DNA from 3 places in the Ruegeria sp. AI2 genome. Region 2 is predicted to be linked to each of the others. Evidence: riboswitches for the same ligand, from Rfam matches in the RefSeq annotation. Region 2 holds a riboswitch; each other region holds the start of a gene.
The links. Region 2 has a riboswitch for cobalamin ahead of ACR0LL_RS19015 (hypothetical protein). Riboswitches for the same ligand answer to the same signal wherever they lie in the genome.

Region 1 (5,518 bases), on a different contig from region 2:
ACGTTAGTCTCGATTACTGCCGGTTGCTCAGCCCAGTTCACTGGGGCCAAAAGCAAAGCACTTGAACCAGGCAACGTGCCAGATTCAGTCGTTGCGCTGGCAGGGCCGGGGCAGGATCTGGCCACGGCACGCCTTTTGCCAGAAGACAATTGCTTCTGGTATGAGCACAGCGGACCTGTCGAGACGACATTGGTACCATTGCGCGCGACGAATGGCGCTCCGATCTGCGCCGCGCGAGACGCCTGATAAAAAAGAGGGCGACGACGTCCACCTACGCTGCCCAAAATTTATGAGCGGGCTGTGACGCTATCTTCGGCCGAGTATAAATATGCGGTCGAGCCGATTCTTACATGTGGGTAGAGATCATTGATATGGGCCATGATCATTCTAACACATCCAGAACTTGCGCGACCACCGATGCTTCTAGGCTGAGGCGTGCCGTGAATTCTGAGATATGTATCTCGATTTCCAACGTATAGATAAAGGGCTCGAGAGCCGAGAGCATTACTTGGCCCGGGTTCCATACCATCCCGAAATTCCGCGTATTCGGGGTTGCGCTCGATCATTGAAGCCGTTGGCGTCCAATGTGGCCACTCGACCTTGCGCCGGATAGCATAGGTTCCGGGCTCGTAAAGGTTCCCTCGCGCGATCGCAACGCCATAGCGCATTGCGGTCCCGCCTTCCTCGATATGGTAAAGATAGCGCGCGACCGCATCGACATGGATGTCACCAGGAACCAAACCATCATTTGCTACGACACGTCGTGGTAAAAAACGGTCATGAACGCCCCATGGATTTGAGGTCGCTGGATCGTAATCAAATGGCGTGACCTGGCTGTCCCAATAGGTCTTTTGCGACGAGGTTGGCCATGTTTTGGCGATCAATGGACTGGCCGCAGACGCGGAAAACAGCGCAGTGGTTGATTGAATGAAATAGCGCCTTGTCAGCATAGATCTCAGCCTGGTTCACAAGTTCAATGTATTTGCATCGCATTTTCACGATCAAATTCGAGTCTTAAAGCCTCTAGCAGCTAGAGCTTCAAGAGGTTTCAGGTAACGCTTAGTTTATCCAGTCGATCAGGTGCGCGGTGGCGTGAACTCTGATTTGATCGAGTTTGCTTTGGACTGGGTCAAAAAAGCAATGGAAAGAACCGAAATGCCCATTGTAGTTGCTTCATGTTTTCGGTTTCCGACGATGCAAGCCAAAGGAACAAGACGGGAATTCGGCGCGGCTTTGCAACAGCTTATCTGTCCTTGGATACAGAGCGGCAAAAACCCGCGCGCACGCTGTACTTGCCGCTTAGACCCGCTGAATCCGCGTAGTTGTCTTCTCAGCCAGGAATGTCAATCAGGAGTCATCGCCGTCAGGCTGCACGGTCACTTTGGCCTCCACGGGCACACCCTCAACCATCAGAGGGCTGTGGCTGTTGCCATTGAGAGAAACTTTTACTTCAACATCGCCATCGGGGAGCGACGGAAGGTGTAACCAATTGGCATAAAGGCGGCCCAGCTTTTCGCCGTTGATATAAACATGCGCGTGACCTTCGCCTGGAACGTCAGCCGTGGAGGCATTTTCCGGAGCAAAGCGAAAGTTCTGCGGTGTCACACGCAGATTCCAGCCCGCCATAGGATCCTTAATCATCTGGATCGCCACACTGGGGGCGTCGCTGTCGGCAGGCAGATTAGTGGCAGCGGAGTGGTCGTGCGCTGCCATCTCCATGTTGCCGCCGTGTTGGGCCGGGTCAGTATGGTCATGGCTCTCAAAGGTGCTACCGCTGCTGGCGGCAATCACAAAGCCAGCACCGCCGCCAAAGACAAGTCCGATGGCAAAGAGAGCAAGAGAACGGGACATCTTGTCATCCTCAATAAAAAAAACCCGCCGGTGTAACCAGCGGGGTAGCAATGGAGGAGCGCGATCAGACTGCAGCGCCTGCGCGCTTGCCTTCTGTCTGCCAGAAGTGGCCGGTGAAACTGCCTAAGAGTGCCCAGGCGGCCATGCCGATGCCGAAGGCCCGGGCAGCAAAAAGCGCCCCGATCTCGGTCGGAACCGGCCCAGAGAAACTCTCAGGCTCAGGGGCCCCGATAATATGCGGTACCATTAGCAGCACGGCCGCAATCAGGTAGCTTACCAGGTTACCTCCAAAGGCAATCAGCCACATGGCTACGCCGGCTGCGGCAACGGTGACCGTCCACCAGATCTGACGCACTCCCACATCTGCTGCCGCTACGCCGGGAACTTCTGGAGCCAGTGACAAGCCAGGAGCAAAGTGGAAGGCGACAAAGCCCGCAAGACCCCAAAGCAGGCCGGTGCGGCCGTTGATCTCATGCCCCTGACGTTCGGCTACTGACATCAGCGCCGCCAGGACTAGCGCATAGCCGGTGTAGGTAAGCATGGTGAAGATAATGCTGAGACCATCGCGCATCGGCTCGGCGAACATGCCGGGCAGGTCGGGATGCGCAGTTACGGGATCAGCGCCAAAATGCACCAGGTCGCCGCCCTCATAGAGCTCGGCGTGAAGTAGCACTGGCTGCACGAAATACAACTGCAGAAGGGCGGCAATCAGCCCCGCTGCTGCACCAGCGAACAAGCCGCTGGTCAGAATACGACTGAACATTGTTTTAGTGGCAGGGGAAGCCAGTTGCGTGGCGCACATCATGAGCCGCGTCATGCAGGCCAGAAGCCTGAACATGGCCAGTCACGGTAATGATCCCTAGACCCAGAACCACGGCGAATACTGCAGGCAGAAAGGATGCGCCAGCGGCGGATGCCTTGATCGTTTTTGTCGTCATTTTAATCCTCCTCGCCGTCACACCCGACGGCATATGTTGTGTCCATCCTACGGCCGGTCTCCTGACTCGCAGGTCACAGCAGACTTCCCCCTTCCCAGCGCCATTACGCCAGTGGTATTGGAAGGCCGCTCGCCGCTCACAGTCGCGGGGGCGGTCAAGGCTTCAGTGCGGTAGTTTGGTGCACCGTCCTCATTCCCGTTTCAGTCCCAGTGCGTAGGCACCTTTGGACACCGTAGAAGCCTTTATTGTTCCATAGTGCTTTGTTCCGTCAAGTACGAAAGCGACATCATAGTATTCTGCAGCGGTCAATCTTAGGTAATGGCAGGCTTGGTTTAGATTTTAGCCGTTCAGTGCAGAAGGCTAAGTCGAAAAACACAAACTGTAAGCTGAAAACTCGACACCGGAGCTTTGGTCGGCAAGTTGCATGTTGGCTATCTTTTTTGTGCCGGTATACGTGCAATCGCCTTGAAACGTAGCTTACCTAGCTTCCTGGCGTCAGCGAAGTCGCCGTCAGTACTGTCCTCATACATCCGCATGAAGATCATTATGTCCGGAAGATCGACAACCGTAACCTCACCGAAAAGATAGGCGGTCTTGCCGCTTTGTCGCACCGCCAACGTCTGTGGTCGGTGACAACCGGACATGCAATCCACTTGCTGCAACTCGGCTTGCACCCCCGATGCCTCCAGCGTTGCGGCTAATTGATCATAAAGGGTGGAATCCGCGTCGCGGCAGGTTCTGCAAAGCGTGAGGTTAGGTAGGCACATGCGTCAGGCTGATCCTTGATCGAGAACTTCCATCTGAGATTTCATATTTGCTGGTCGGTTGTTAGCTCAGTTTCAATACGTGTTTTGACTCTAAGTCTGGAAAAGAGTCCATACTCAGGCAGGAAGGACACATGAGCCCTAGCCCTCGAAAACTTTGCAAATACACCGAGTGCGAGACGGGGATTTGGCAGGGCGAAGAAGCAACCATCAGACGAAAAAATTTTTAAGTTTCTACGTGAGACTGAGCTGAAGCAGGTGGTAGGCGATGAAGTGGAAACAGCTCACGCGAAACATCTTTGTTCTTCAATAATCTGAAACAGCATTGCCTCCGGGATCGGCTCGCCATGACACGCCTATTTTCAGGTCCGCGCGCACCGCGCCTCCCAAGGCGAATTCCGAGACGCGACAGGTTCTTGTTGCGCGTAACTAGGTTCGTTCTATCGTCAATTACAGTCTAGATCCGGGACATATAGCGGGGTTCGTGCTTGATGGTTACCTTTCGGTTACCACGACCGATCATGGGACTGAATGCGTAGCGACAACCGACGACATTCAAAAGGAAGTACGCTGATGCGAAACGCCTCGGCATTAACAACTTTTCTGTCTGCGTCACTACAACCGAGGATCGCCCATGCCGCCATCGGTTCTCGCCGCAACCCGGTGTGATGGGTGTTGTGATAACGGCATATCTCCGGGTGCAGCCAGTCTTCGAACTCCTCCAATGTCATCGACGCAGTGCCGGAGCCGTCGCATTTCCCCTTATCCTTGGGGGATAATTGCGTTCTTCCCTAAAGTAGATGAACGGCCTCCATGGTCGTCCTAATCAGGCGTTCGATATCTTCGCCGTAACGCGCTCGACCCGGTGGCCTTTACTTGACGGAGATACTCCAATCTGAGCGGGTCAAATGGAAGGTTTCGCTGCGGAAACGCGCCCATTGTCTACGTGTATGGCTTGCGGAATCCCAACAGTAGGCCAATACGACACCTCCGAGATATCTGGCGCGCGGATCGAATTCGTTCACACGCAATGGTGCAAACACAAGCAGATGGACGAGTCGGACTGAGCATCGAAACTCAACTATGCGCCCAGAACAATGCAGGTCGTGACATCAATTGCGAGAGGCAACCAATGTCTACCCAATGGTTTAGCCGCTAGAAACCTGTACCCAACGATCAGGGTGAATCGGGTCCTGTATTCGTAGGAAAAGATACCTTGTTTCCTTCCACGTTTTGATCCTGTTGGTAACATTGTCCAGAACCAAATCGCCTTCACTCGAGCGATAGACTAGAACAGCATGGCCATTGCGATTGGTGTCCAAGACGGTCGCGATTAGTAGCTTCGTAGGATCCACACCGTTCTGCACAAGTTCAAACTTCTTTTGCAAAGCGAAGTCTTCGCAATCTCCTGACCCTTGCGTCGGCAGTGTCCAGTATTCCTTTGTCCCGTATTGGCTTTGATCCGAAACGGCACGGATTCTCCGATTGACGCGCGTGTTGATCGTTTTAACGATCTGATTTTCTTGTGCCACGGACAGACCAGAACTACGAGCGCTCGCGCACGCCCAAGAGTAATCTTTGCATAGTGTTTTGGCACCGGATGGCGCTTCAATCTTTCTGTCAAGACCGATCGAGGGAAGCTCAGAGGCTTGTAATGTAGCGGCAGACACAAAAAAGCTGCATATAAAACAGATCATTGGGAGATAACCCAGCAGGTTTTTCGATAACATTCTCTGAACTAACGTGGGATTTGTCATATCTGCCTTCTCCATGCTCGTTCCTCGAAGGTATCCAAACTTCCGGGGCCAATGTATTTTATTCCAAGCCTTCATGTGCCTTGAGGCATTGCAACTGCTTCTTAGCCTCTAGGGGTAAAGCGGCAAAAATTTGCAGATTCTTTGGTATTTCTTCCTTAGTTGACAGCATCAGAGCATCCACGCCATCACCAGTCCGGCATAGCTAACA
Region 2 (5,518 bases):
CGTCTGTGCATCCTGCGCCAGTGCGGCAACCGGTGCGCCACCCGCTCCGCGCGGGGGCGATGTATAGGCAGGCGGCGGGGTCGCGTTGGATTGCGTTGCCACCGGGGCCTGCCGGGACGGTGACATGCCCCCGCCCGGCCCGCCGGGTGGCGAAGGTGGGGCGTCTTGCAGCCGTTTGATCAGCTCTTCGGGGCTGGGTAAATCGGCGACATGCGTCAGTCGGATAACAGCCATTTCGGCAGCCATCATCGCGTTGGGCGCGGCAGAGACTTCCTCCAGCGCCTTCAGCAGCATTTGCCACATCCGGGTCAGAACCCGCATCGGCAAGGCCTCGGCCATGTGCTGGCCCCGTGTGCGTTCGTCGGGGGAAACCGTCGGGTCCTGGGCCGCGTCAGGTGTGATCTTTACGACGGACACCCAATGTGTGATTTCGGCCAGATCGCGCAGCACGGCCAGAGGGTCCGCGCCTTCCGCATATTGCCCGCTCAGTTCAGTGAGCGCCCCTGCTGCGTCACCGCGCAGGATCATGTCCATCAGGTCCAGAACCCGACCACGATCCGCCAGACCCAGCATCGCACGGACCTGATCTGCCGTCGTCTCTCCGGCCCCGTGCGAGATTGCCTGATCCAGCAATGAGGTCGCGTCGCGGGCCGACCCTTCTGCAGCGCGGGTGATCAACGCCAGCGCGTCGTCGGCGATCTGCGCGCTCTCCGCCCCGGCGATCTTGCGCAGCAGGCCGATCATGTCTTCGGGCTCGATCCGGCGCAGGTCAAAGCGCTGACACCGCGACAGAACCGTGACCGGCACTTTGCGAATCTCGGTGGTCGCGAAGATGAATTTCACATGTGCGGGCGGTTCCTCGAGCGTCTTGAGCAGCGCGTTGAATGCGCTGGTCGAGAGCATGTGAACCTCGTCGATGATGTAGATCTTGTAGCGCGCGCTGGCGGCGCGATAGCGGACACTGTCGATGATCTCGCGGATATCGTTGACGCCGGTACGGCTGGCCGCATCCATTTCCATCACATCGACATGGCGTCCCTCCATGATTGCGACGCAATGCTCGCACTGACCGCAAGGCTCGGTTGTCGGCCCTCCGGTTCCATCCGGTCCGATGCAGTTCATGCCCTTGGCGATGATCCGCGCCGTGGTCGTTTTTCCCGTTCCGCGAATGCCGGTCATGATAAAGGCCTGCGCAATCCGGTCGGCCTCGAAGGCGTTTTTTAGGGTGCGCACCATAGCATCTTGACCCACCAGATCGGCAAAGGTTTCCGGGCGGTATTTGCGGGCGAGAACCTGATAGGCGGGGCTGGGCGTGTCTGTCATGTCATCTCGCTCGGATTCGGTGCTTCGGCACAGCGTAGTGGCGGCGGCACTCCGCGTCCACTGCGGGGCGCGATGATTTTTTGTTTCAGAAACGGGCTGGTTTCCAACTAAACTGGTCCAGCGGATTTAATGATTCATTTCTTAAAGAGTACCTTGGGGGAGGACGCACTTCATGTCGCAGCTGGTCATTTTTGCTCTGCAGGTCGGAGGCGGAACGCTTGCCCTTACTTCAATGCCCGGGCGTGGCGGGGATTACGTCGGCGATCTGGATATGATTGCGGCGTGGAAACCGGGCCTTGTGATTTCAATGACGACGGATGTTGAAATGCTTCAGGATGGCGCGCAGCACTTTGGCAGCGACATCCAAAGCCGTGCCAGCCGGTGGGTTCACCTGCCGATCGAAGATTTTGGAGCACCGACGCAGGCGGTTCAGAAGGCCTGGCCAGAGGTCAGCGCCACGGCCCGACATGCGCTGTCGGGCGGTGGCCGGGTTCTTGTGCATTGCCGTGGGGGGTGCGGCAGATCCGGGATGATTGTTCTGCGACTGATGGTTGAATGCGGTGAACGCGCCAGCGACGCACTGGACCGCCTGCGGGCCGTGCGCCCCTGCGCTGTCGAAACCGATGCGCAGCTGGCCTGGGCGTCCTGGATCACCCCGGCACAGGTGGAAGTGGGATCAAGCTGACAGCTGCTGGGGTGCGTAGCCGGTTTTCCGGGGCCGGATCGTTGAAACCTCGATCATGGCGCAAGGCGGATTCGCGACAATGCCCGAGGGCAGCGTGCTGAATGTAGGTCCGAAGATCAAATCGGCATAGGCATCCAGGTCCCGAATTGCCGTATCAGGGTGCGCCCCGCAGAAAACGCGAACGCTGTCGGATCGCGCTCGGATCGCTGCCATGCACCCTTCTGCGCAATGTGACAGCGCGCTGTTGCCTTCAAATTCGAAATCTTCGCTGGTGGCCGAAACCGCCTGCGCCATGGCTTCGGAAATCGAGCGGGCCAGTCGCGCCAAAGCCGGGCAGGTTTTGCCCGTCCGCTGGCACACTGTTGCGCTGTATTCGTGTGACTTTGTCTTCCAGATCATCCTGCGCCCTCCGCGCGTGGTGGGCTGGATATTGGGGCAGGTGGGACAGCATCTCGCTGTCAGGACCTGCCCGGACACCCCGCCCGAGTTTCGGTTTCAGTTCCGATGGCAGGTCTCCTGACTTGCGGGTCATTGCTCTGCCGACCTTCCCAGCCCATGGGCCAGTGGTATTTCGGCATTGCTTACCGCTTACAGTTGCGGGGGCAGTCGCGGACTTGGTTGATATCTGTGTGACCAGACAAACCGCACCGTGTTCCCTTTTCATCCCGACCTCTTGTGGGGGCCGGAAACCATCACACAACCGCTAGCGCCTGATCGCGTTCCGAGTCAAGCCGATCTTTAGGCCGGACGTTTGGTCATGCTGGATGCGGATTATGTTCCGGCCTAGTGTCGTCGGCATCGAAGGCAGGCATACCGATTGTTTCAGCGAAAGCCGGGGATCATGTTGGATACGGAACAGACGGTGTTGATCGAAGATTTCCGCTTTCCGTCCGGATCTGTGACCTTGTCGGCGCGGTTGCATCGGCCAGTGGGTGAGCCGGAAACCGTTGTCGTACTTAACAGTGCCACGGGTGTGCCGCGTGACTATTATCAACACTTCGCGCGATGGCTGGCCGCCGAGCGGGGGATAGCTTGCCTGACCTATGACTATCGGGACTACGGGCTTTCTTTGCTCGGCCACCTGAAAGATGCAACCGCGACAATGGCGGATTGGGCGTTGATCGATATGCCTGCGGCACGGGCCGAAATGCGCAGGCGGTTTCCAATGGCGCAGCAGTGGACCATCGGCCATTCGGTCGGTGCGATGCTGGGGCCGGTGCAGCCGGATATCGACCAGATCGACCGAATGATCGGTGTGTGTTCGGGGCTGGTGACTTTGAAAGATCACCCATGGCCCTATCGGGGGTTGGCTGGGCTGTTCTGGTATGGCCATGCACCGCTGATGGTGCGGGCACTTGGCTATCTGCCTGGCAAAGCAATCGGGTTTGGGTCGGACCTGCCCGCCTCGGTTTACTGGCAATGGCGCAAATGGTGCACAGCCCCCCTGAACTATGTGCCCGAGGTAGGGCAGGAATTGCCTGATGCGCGTTGGAACGGCTCGGGAGTACCAGTGGATCTGTTCACGTTCGAAGATGACCAGATGGTTCCGCCCGAGGCGGTTTGGCGCCTTGCTGATCTGTATGGCCCCGAGGCCAGACGCCACCTTCTGAAGCCTGCTGAATTCGGACTGCCGGAAATAGGCCATATCGGAGCATTTGCCCGTCGCAATGCCGCGGTCTGGCCGCGCCTGATCGCCTGATCAGACGCGACGCAGGTTTTCCTAACACCTTGCAGTTATGGCCGTTTGCGAAGCTTCTTGTCCTGCATGACACCGCGCACCATCTTGCCGAACGCCTTGTCCCGCGCCCGCGATTGGGCAACGGTTTCCGAGTTTCGCTGATCTTCGCGCCGCAGCTTGCGCCAACGGTCCAGCCGGGTCGGGTCAAGTACGCCTTCGCCGATTGCGTTCTGCACGGCACAGCCGGGCTCGGTCTCGTGCTGACAATCCGAAAAGCGACAGCTTTGGCCAAGCTCCGTGATGTCCGAGAACACGTTGTCGATCCCGTCCTGAGCGTCCAGCAAACGCAATGCGCGCATTCCCGGCGTGTCGATCAGCCAGCCACCGTTACCCATCCTGTGCAACGCGCGCACCGTTGTCGTGTGTCTGCCCCGTGCGTCGTCTTCGCGAATTCCAGACGTGGCGAGGTTTTGATCCGTCATGGCGTTGCTGAGCGTCGTTTTACCTACGCCCGACGACCCGACCAGCGCGCCGGTCTGGCCTTTGGGGCACCATGCCAGAACCTTTTCGACATCTGCCGGGTTCAGCGCATTGACCGCCAGCACCGACAGAAAAGGGTCCAGAGATTGCACTTGTCCCGAGAAACTGCCGGGGTCATCCGACTGGTCAGCTTTCGTCAGGACGACGACCGGATAACATCCGGCCTGATGCGCCAGCGCCAGATAACGTTCCAGCCGGGGCAGGTTGAAATCGGCGTTGCACGAGCTGACGATGAACAACACATCGACATTAGCGGCAATCAGTTGTGTTGCGGCACCTGTACCGGCAGCCCTGCGTTGCAGCAGGCTGCGCCGGTCCAGAAGGTGACGCACGCGGTATTCGGCGTCCGCAAGAATCCAATCCCCGACGGCATATGAACCGGTCGAATTATCCGGTGTCCGCAAAGGGATTTCACCATTCGGGCTCAGCCCGATCAGACGGTCCCGATGAACGGAGGCGACGCGAAAGGGCGTGTCGGAAGGAAAAGCCGCGTGTTGCGCGGCAAAGTGAGAGGACCATCCCAGGTCCGAAAGCGTATAAGACATTTATCTGCCTGTTTTCAGAAACAGCAATGCCAACGGATGGCAATCGCGCATCCGCAGGTCGTGTGTTCAGGCAGTCCGGTGATTCCGGTGAATCAGAACCAGTCTGCCCGAAGGGTTTTCACTACAATCATAAAGCCCTCCTGCGGCTGTGGTTCACGAAGTGAGAGGTTGGACATCGACCCAAGCGGGGCTCGTTGTGGCTGCTTCCTTCCGGACCTGACCAGGTTGGCGAGGCGCTCGCCCGCGCCAACCTCTCGAGTCAGGATATAGGGAAGGCATCGGGAAAAGACAACCCATCAGAGCGTCAGGCGAATGCGTTCAAATCCCAAGCCATCCGAGCCCAGCGACACGGGATCGAACCTGTGCAACTCATCCAGATATTTCAGGGCGCCTGGACCTGTGCGAAGAATTGTTGTCACGCCCCGTTGCGGCATCAACGAGAACGGGTAGGGCTGCGTGGCGATCGGATCGGGCGGAAGGTGCTGCGCCAGGTAATCCTGCACAAGGTCCTTGATGCTCAGCGGTGGCAGGCTGATCAGCTCAGACGTTGTCGCATGCGGGAAATGCCCGCCTCCGCTGGCGCGGTAATTGTTCAGCGCCATAACGAACATCTGCTCCGGTCGTACGGGACGGCCTGCATATGTCAGATCGCTGATCCGCTTTTGGTCGGGGCGGATCATTTTCCCCTGCGCATCGTATTGAGGCGGCCGCGTGGGATCGATCTGATAAGACAGTCCAAACACGATG
Region 3 (5,518 bases), on a different contig from region 2:
ATCACGCAGCTCGGGTGTTCCGCGCTCTGGTTGCAGTGCGACCAGCGCCTTGCCGCGTCGCAAAGCCGTGAAGTGAAACGCGTCATGAGCGAAAGTTGGGTCTTGCTCGGGATTGCCCCATACGGCGTGCAGATCGGTGCGCAGGGTCTGGGGCAATTCAGCGAGCGCACTCAGATAATCCTCAAGCGGCCACGATATCCGGGCGTCCAAGAGTGCGTCGGCAACCGGATCGCCAGCCGCGATGTCGTAGCCTTCACCGCAAAGATCAGACAGCATCGCCTCAGCCGAGGCCAGCGCGTCGAGACCAACCGCATGGGCCATTTGCCAGTCTTTGCCGGGATATGTGGACAGTACCAACGCAGGAACCTGATCTGCCTTGGGTTTGTCATTCAGGGCAAGCCAACCCGATACCCGGTCGATGATCGCCTCGATCCGGTCCGGCTCGGCCCGATGCGCAAAACGCGAGTATTCCAAATGCGGATCGCGCTTGCCCGGCTCTTTGAAAGAGGCAACGCCTGCCGATATTCGCCCGTCCACTTCGGGCAATACCACATGCATGGCGAGGTCGGCGGGTGACAGGCCGCGTTCGGCCTCGGCCCAGGCCTTGCGTCGCGAGGTGGCGAGAGCGACCTGAAACACCGGCACATCCGCTGCGTCCAGAGGTGACGTGCCGGACGCGCCCTTGCCCGAGAATGAAGTGGCGTTGATGATCGCCGACGGTCTCAAGGCAACGACCTGTTCCCTGAGCCAGTCGGCAGCGGCCGGAGCCTTGAGCGACGGGGCAAACAGACCCACCGCCTGAAGCCCGCGGGCGCGCAGGTTGCGGATCAGGGCCGCGACCGGGGCGGTGTCTGCGGATGTCAGATACGCGCGATAAAAGGTGACAAGGATGCGTTTCGTATCGTTCTGGAATGCGGAACCCACCGGGACGACACCCTGATCTGGACACCACGCACCGCATTCGGGCAGGGTTTTCGCGCCCATCACCGGCCCGGCATAAAGTCCTGCTGCCAACGCCATCTGGGCCAATGCGGCCTGCGCGGCGATTTCGCCGCCGATGTCACACAGATGTGCCAGCCGCCGCAGGGTCGAGAGGGGCAGGGTCGAATACTCATCCAACCGAGCGTCTTCGCGCCCATCCGCCGGTAAAACGGCCAGCGCGATGCCTTTGGCCTGCGCCAGTGCCAGAACCTGTTGCAGCCCGTAAGACCAATAGGGCACGCCACCTATCAGACGGATCAGGATGCCCTTTGCGCCCTCAAGTGTCTGTTCGACATAGGTATCGACGGACAGAGGGTGCTTCAGCGCCGCAAGATTGGCCAGCCGCATCGTGGGCATCCGCCCCTCAGGCCCGCCGCCGCGATGCCAGCCCGCCGCGAAAGCGCCCAGGTCACTGTCGGAAAAGGACAGCACAACCAGATCACCCGGGCTTTGGCCCAGATCGGTTGGGGTCTCGGTTTCCTCGAGCCCGTGACTTTCGCGAAAGACGACGTGCATGACTTACTCGGCAACCTCGGTCACACCCACGAGGATATCACGGATCTCGGCCTCTTTGATGTCGTCATGCTCGGCAATCACGACCAGGCGCGAGCGGCGCTCTTCACCGGGCTCCCATGGGCGGTCGTATTGGTGACGAACCCGCGCGCCGACAGCCTGAACCAGCAGGCGCATCGGTTTGCCAGCGACGGCGGCATAGCCTTTGACGCGCAGGATATTCAGCTCAGTCGCAAGACGTTCGATTCTGGCTACCAGTTCCGCAGGGTCGGTCTGTTCCGGCAACTCGACGATGATGCTCTCGAAATCGTCATGCTCATGATCGTGATGGCCATCGTGATGTGACGGGCGCGCGTCCATGTCATCTTCGGCGGCAGCCTCAAGGCCAATCACGACACGTACGTCGACGACACCCTCGGCGACTTCGACAACGGGAAGCGGCCGCGGTGCCTCGGCGGCGATGATCTGTTTGGCTTTCGCGACACCTTCGGGACCTGCCAGATCGGGCTTGGTCAGCAGGATGATATCCGCACACGAGATTTGATCTTCGAACACCTCGGACAAGGGTGTTTCATGATCAATCGAGTCATCAGCCAGCCGTTGGGCATCCACCGCTTCAACGTTCGGAGCAAAGCGACCGGCGGCCACGGCCTCGGCATCGGCCAGCGCAATCACGCCATCAACGGTGATTTTCGAACGGATATCAGGCCAATCAAATGCTTTCAGCAGCGGTTTGGGCAGTGCAAGGCCGGATGTTTCGATCAGGATGTGATCCGGGCGCGGTTCCAGCGCCATCAGCGCCTCGATGGTCGGGATGAAATCATCAGCCACGGTGCAGCAAATGCAGCCGTTTGCCAGTTCCATGATGTTTTCCGCAGGGCAATCCGGTATCGCGCAGGATTTCAGAATGTCGCCATCAACACCCACATCGCCAAACTCGTTAACAACAATCGCCAGCCGCTTTCCCTGCGGGTTCTGCATCAGATGGCGCACCAGCGTGGTTTTGCCCGAGCCCAGAAAGCCGGTGATCACGGTGACGGGAAGTTTTTCTAGGTTCGACATGATCTCAGCCTCCAATCGGGGGTATGCGCGAGGCGCAGTTTTTGCGGAAATGTTCAGGACGGTCGCGCCACTTCACCAGACCATCGTCTGTGGCCAGATACTTGGTCACACCATCGATGATGACATCGACGTGATCGATTTCGTTCAGGTTCTCGTAAACAAAGGTCCAGCGATCCGGCCCGCCCCGAAGAACGATGGAACAGCCCTGATCGCAGTTCGAAAGGCATTCGACAGGTTTCAGAATGATGCCATCTGGCAGGGCAGCCTGTTCCAAGGCCTTGTGCAACAATGTGCCGGGACGCTCAGCGTCATCCTCGACGGGCAGACCCCGGCGGCAAGTCGTGCAGACCAGTAGTTCTACCGGTGCGGTCTCGGTCATGTCTCTCATCCCCCCAAATCCTCTTCGCGGGGGACGGGGTTTCATGCGGGCACCACGTCTGCACATGGACCCGACACCGGAACACCCCGCCCGGTTTCAACTTCGGGTGTTGGCAGGTCTCCCGGCTTGCGGATGCCAGAGCGGTCGCTCTGTCGGATGTCCCGCCTTCCCGGCACAGGCCAGTGGCATTGGGCATCCTCTCCGGTCACGGTCGCGGGGGCGGCTGCGCTTGGCGGATGAACCGTTGACGCATTCCCTTTTCATCGGCTGTTGCCGACACCAACGTCCGGGACATGCGGCACCGCCGACCCGCTTGTCAAGCGGTTCGCGCGCTACAAATAAGCCAAGGTGAAAAAAGCGACCTGTAGGCGTCGTTCGGCGGCATGAAGTGCGTGTTCGGTATGTGGTCGCATGACGGGAAAACGACGAACTTGGAGATGCGTCATATGAAAGTGGGATTTATCGGTCTGGGTAACGTTGGCGGCAAGCTATCGGGATCCCTTTTGCGCAATGGCATTGACCTGACTGTTCATGACCTGAACGCAGATCTGGTGGCCGAATTTGTCGCCAAAGGCGCAAAGGCGGCAGAAGGGCCCGCCCAGCTGATGCGCGATTGCGATGCGGTGATCACCTGTCTGCCGTCTCCGGCAGCATCGGACGCAGTCATGCAGGAGATGTTGCCCGAAGTGGGCCCCGGCAAGATCTGGATGGAGATGTCGACCACGGACGAAGCCGAAGTCAAACGCCTGGGTGCCGAAGTCATATCGCGCGGCGGTGCAGCTGTGGATTGCCCGGTTTCTGGCGGGTGCCACCGTGCCGCGACGGGCAATATCTCGATCTTTGCGGGCTGTGACCGGGAAACGTTTGAACGAATTCTGCCGTTCCTGACGACAATGGGCCGCCGGGTTTTGCACACCGGCGAGTTGGGCTCGGCCTCGGTGTTGAAAGTGATGACCAACTATCTTGCCACTGCCAACCTGATCACCTGCGCCGAAGCACTGGTCACGGCAAAGGCTGCGGGGATGGATCTGAACACGACCTATGAGGCGATCAAAATCTCGTCCGGCACGTCCTTCGTGCACGAAACCGAAAGTCAGGTCATCCTGAACGGGTCGCGCGATATTTCCTTCACCATGGATCTGGTGAAGAAGGATATCGGTTTGTTTCAGGAGGTCGCCGACCGCGCCGGGGTGCCGCTGGAAATAAACCCGGTGATGATCAACATCTTTAACGATGGTATCGCGCGCTATGGCGAACGCGAGCTTTCACCAAATATTATCAAACGGCTGGAAGAGGCAACCGGCCTGGATATCACCGCCCCGGGCTTTCCAGCCGAAATGACGGATGATGAGCCGGAAGAGCCGGGATACGAGGTTGTGCCACAAGGGCGCGCCTGAACGTAAGGCAAACACCAGACTACATCGCGCCCCGTGAACGAGCAGGGGTAGGCAGGTGTTCTGAAAAAAAACACGTCATATCTGGCCCGCTGTTCGACAGAATCGCGGGCCATGAACGTCTGAAAATACCAAGCGTCACACGCGCGTACTGCGGGGCCAAGTCAGCGATTAGGATGTTGTTGGAGGCGAGTACCGGAATCGAACCGGTGTACACGGATTTGCAATCCGCTGCGTCACCACTCCGCCAACTCGCCTTTTCAAGTAAAATCAAATACTTGCCGTGGTGTGACTGGGTTTTTAACAGCTTTCCTCTGGGGCGTCCAGTGGATTGCGCTCGAAATTGCCGGCAAGATCGAAATTTGCCGACGTCCACGCCCAAGGAGGTGATCAAGATTCAGGTTGCGGCAACAGGGGCGTTGCTGGAAGGTTCAGGATATGGCACAAGCCCGACATCTTTGGGAATGAGACGAGATATCCAATGACTGACTTCGCAGCCCGGCGCCGCACAATGGTTGATACACAGATCCGCCCCTCTGACGTCACCAAGTTCCCGATCATTGAGGCGATGCTGAGTGTTCCGCGGGAAAGCTTCGTGCCCGATTCTCAACGCGAGGCGGCCTATGTGGACGGCCTGATTGATCTGGGGGACGGGCGCAGCATGTTGGAGCCGCGGACCCTGGCTAAAATGCTGGACGCGCTGAACATATCCAAGGATGAGATGGTCCTCGATATCGCTCCGGCAATGGGGTATTCCACGGCTGTCACCGCGCGGATGGCTGAGTTGGTTGTGGGTGTTGAAAGCGACGAAACCCTTGCAGCCGAGGCGCAAAACCTCTTGGCCGAAGCTGACGTGCACAACGCCATTATCCACGTCGGCGCGCTGGAACAGGGTGTGGCAGAGCACGGCCCCTATGATGCGATCATGGTGCAGGGCGGTGTCGAGCAGGTGCCCAATGCCCTGTTGGATCAACTCAAGGATCACGGTCGGATCGTGTGTCTGTTTGTCAACGGCAACCTGGGCACCGTGCGGATCGGTCGAAAAACCGGTGGTCGCGTCAGTTGGCGTGATGTGTTCAATGCCAATGCGCCGGTTCTGGAAGGTTTTTCGGCAGAGTGTGCATTTTCGCTATAGTCCGCCGATAGATTTTTCTATCACCTTGATTAGTTGAAAAGAAGGCCGCAAACT

Region 1: it holds a riboswitch for cobalamin, as region 2 does, so the genes downstream of both, ACR0LL_RS15950 (CbtB domain-containing protein) here and ACR0LL_RS19015 (hypothetical protein) in region 2, are expected to answer to the same signal.
Region 3: it holds a riboswitch for cobalamin, as region 2 does, so the genes downstream of both, ACR0LL_RS07120 (DUF1636 family protein) here and ACR0LL_RS19015 (hypothetical protein) in region 2, are expected to answer to the same signal.

Annotation. Positions count from the first base shown of each region.
Region 1 covers NZ_JBQFYB010000010.1:50,706-56,223, forward strand. The annotation lists gene ACR0LL_RS15930 (hypothetical protein) at 1-246, shown strand, start outside; gene ACR0LL_RS15935 (L,D-transpeptidase) at 288-950, opposite strand; gene ACR0LL_RS15940 (hypothetical protein) at 1,348-1,851, opposite strand; gene ACR0LL_RS15945 (CbtA family protein) at 1,916-2,614, opposite strand; gene ACR0LL_RS15950 (CbtB domain-containing protein) at 2,619-2,789, opposite strand; cobalamin riboswitch at 2,824-3,039, opposite strand; gene ACR0LL_RS15955 (DUF1636 family protein) at 3,221-3,556, opposite strand; gene ACR0LL_RS15960 (transglutaminase-like cysteine peptidase) at 4,702-5,325, opposite strand.
Region 2 covers NZ_JBQFYB010000017.1:8,356-13,873, forward strand. The annotation lists gene ACR0LL_RS19005 (DNA polymerase III subunit gamma/tau) at 1-1,323, opposite strand, end outside; gene ACR0LL_RS19010 (protein-tyrosine phosphatase family protein) at 1,496-2,008, shown strand; gene ACR0LL_RS19015 (hypothetical protein) at 2,000-2,407, opposite strand; cobalamin riboswitch at 2,498-2,716, opposite strand; gene ACR0LL_RS19020 (alpha/beta hydrolase family protein) at 2,850-3,707, shown strand; gene rsgA (ribosome small subunit-dependent GTPase A) at 3,743-4,771, opposite strand; RNA gene ffs (signal recognition particle sRNA small type) at 4,930-5,028, opposite strand; gene ACR0LL_RS19035 (bifunctional 2',3'-cyclic-nucleotide 2'-phosphodiesterase/3'-nucleotidase) at 5,068-5,518, opposite strand, start outside.
Region 3 covers NZ_JBQFYB010000001.1:1,409,160-1,414,677, reverse strand. The annotation lists gene cobN (cobaltochelatase subunit CobN) at 1-1,497, opposite strand, end outside; gene cobW (cobalamin biosynthesis protein CobW) at 1,501-2,556, opposite strand; gene ACR0LL_RS07120 (DUF1636 family protein) at 2,561-2,935, opposite strand; cobalamin riboswitch at 3,030-3,234, opposite strand; gene ACR0LL_RS07115 (NAD(P)-dependent oxidoreductase) at 3,337-4,332, shown strand; tRNA gene ACR0LL_RS07110 (tRNA-Cys) at 4,513-4,586, opposite strand; gene ACR0LL_RS07105 (protein-L-isoaspartate O-methyltransferase family protein) at 4,811-5,464, shown strand.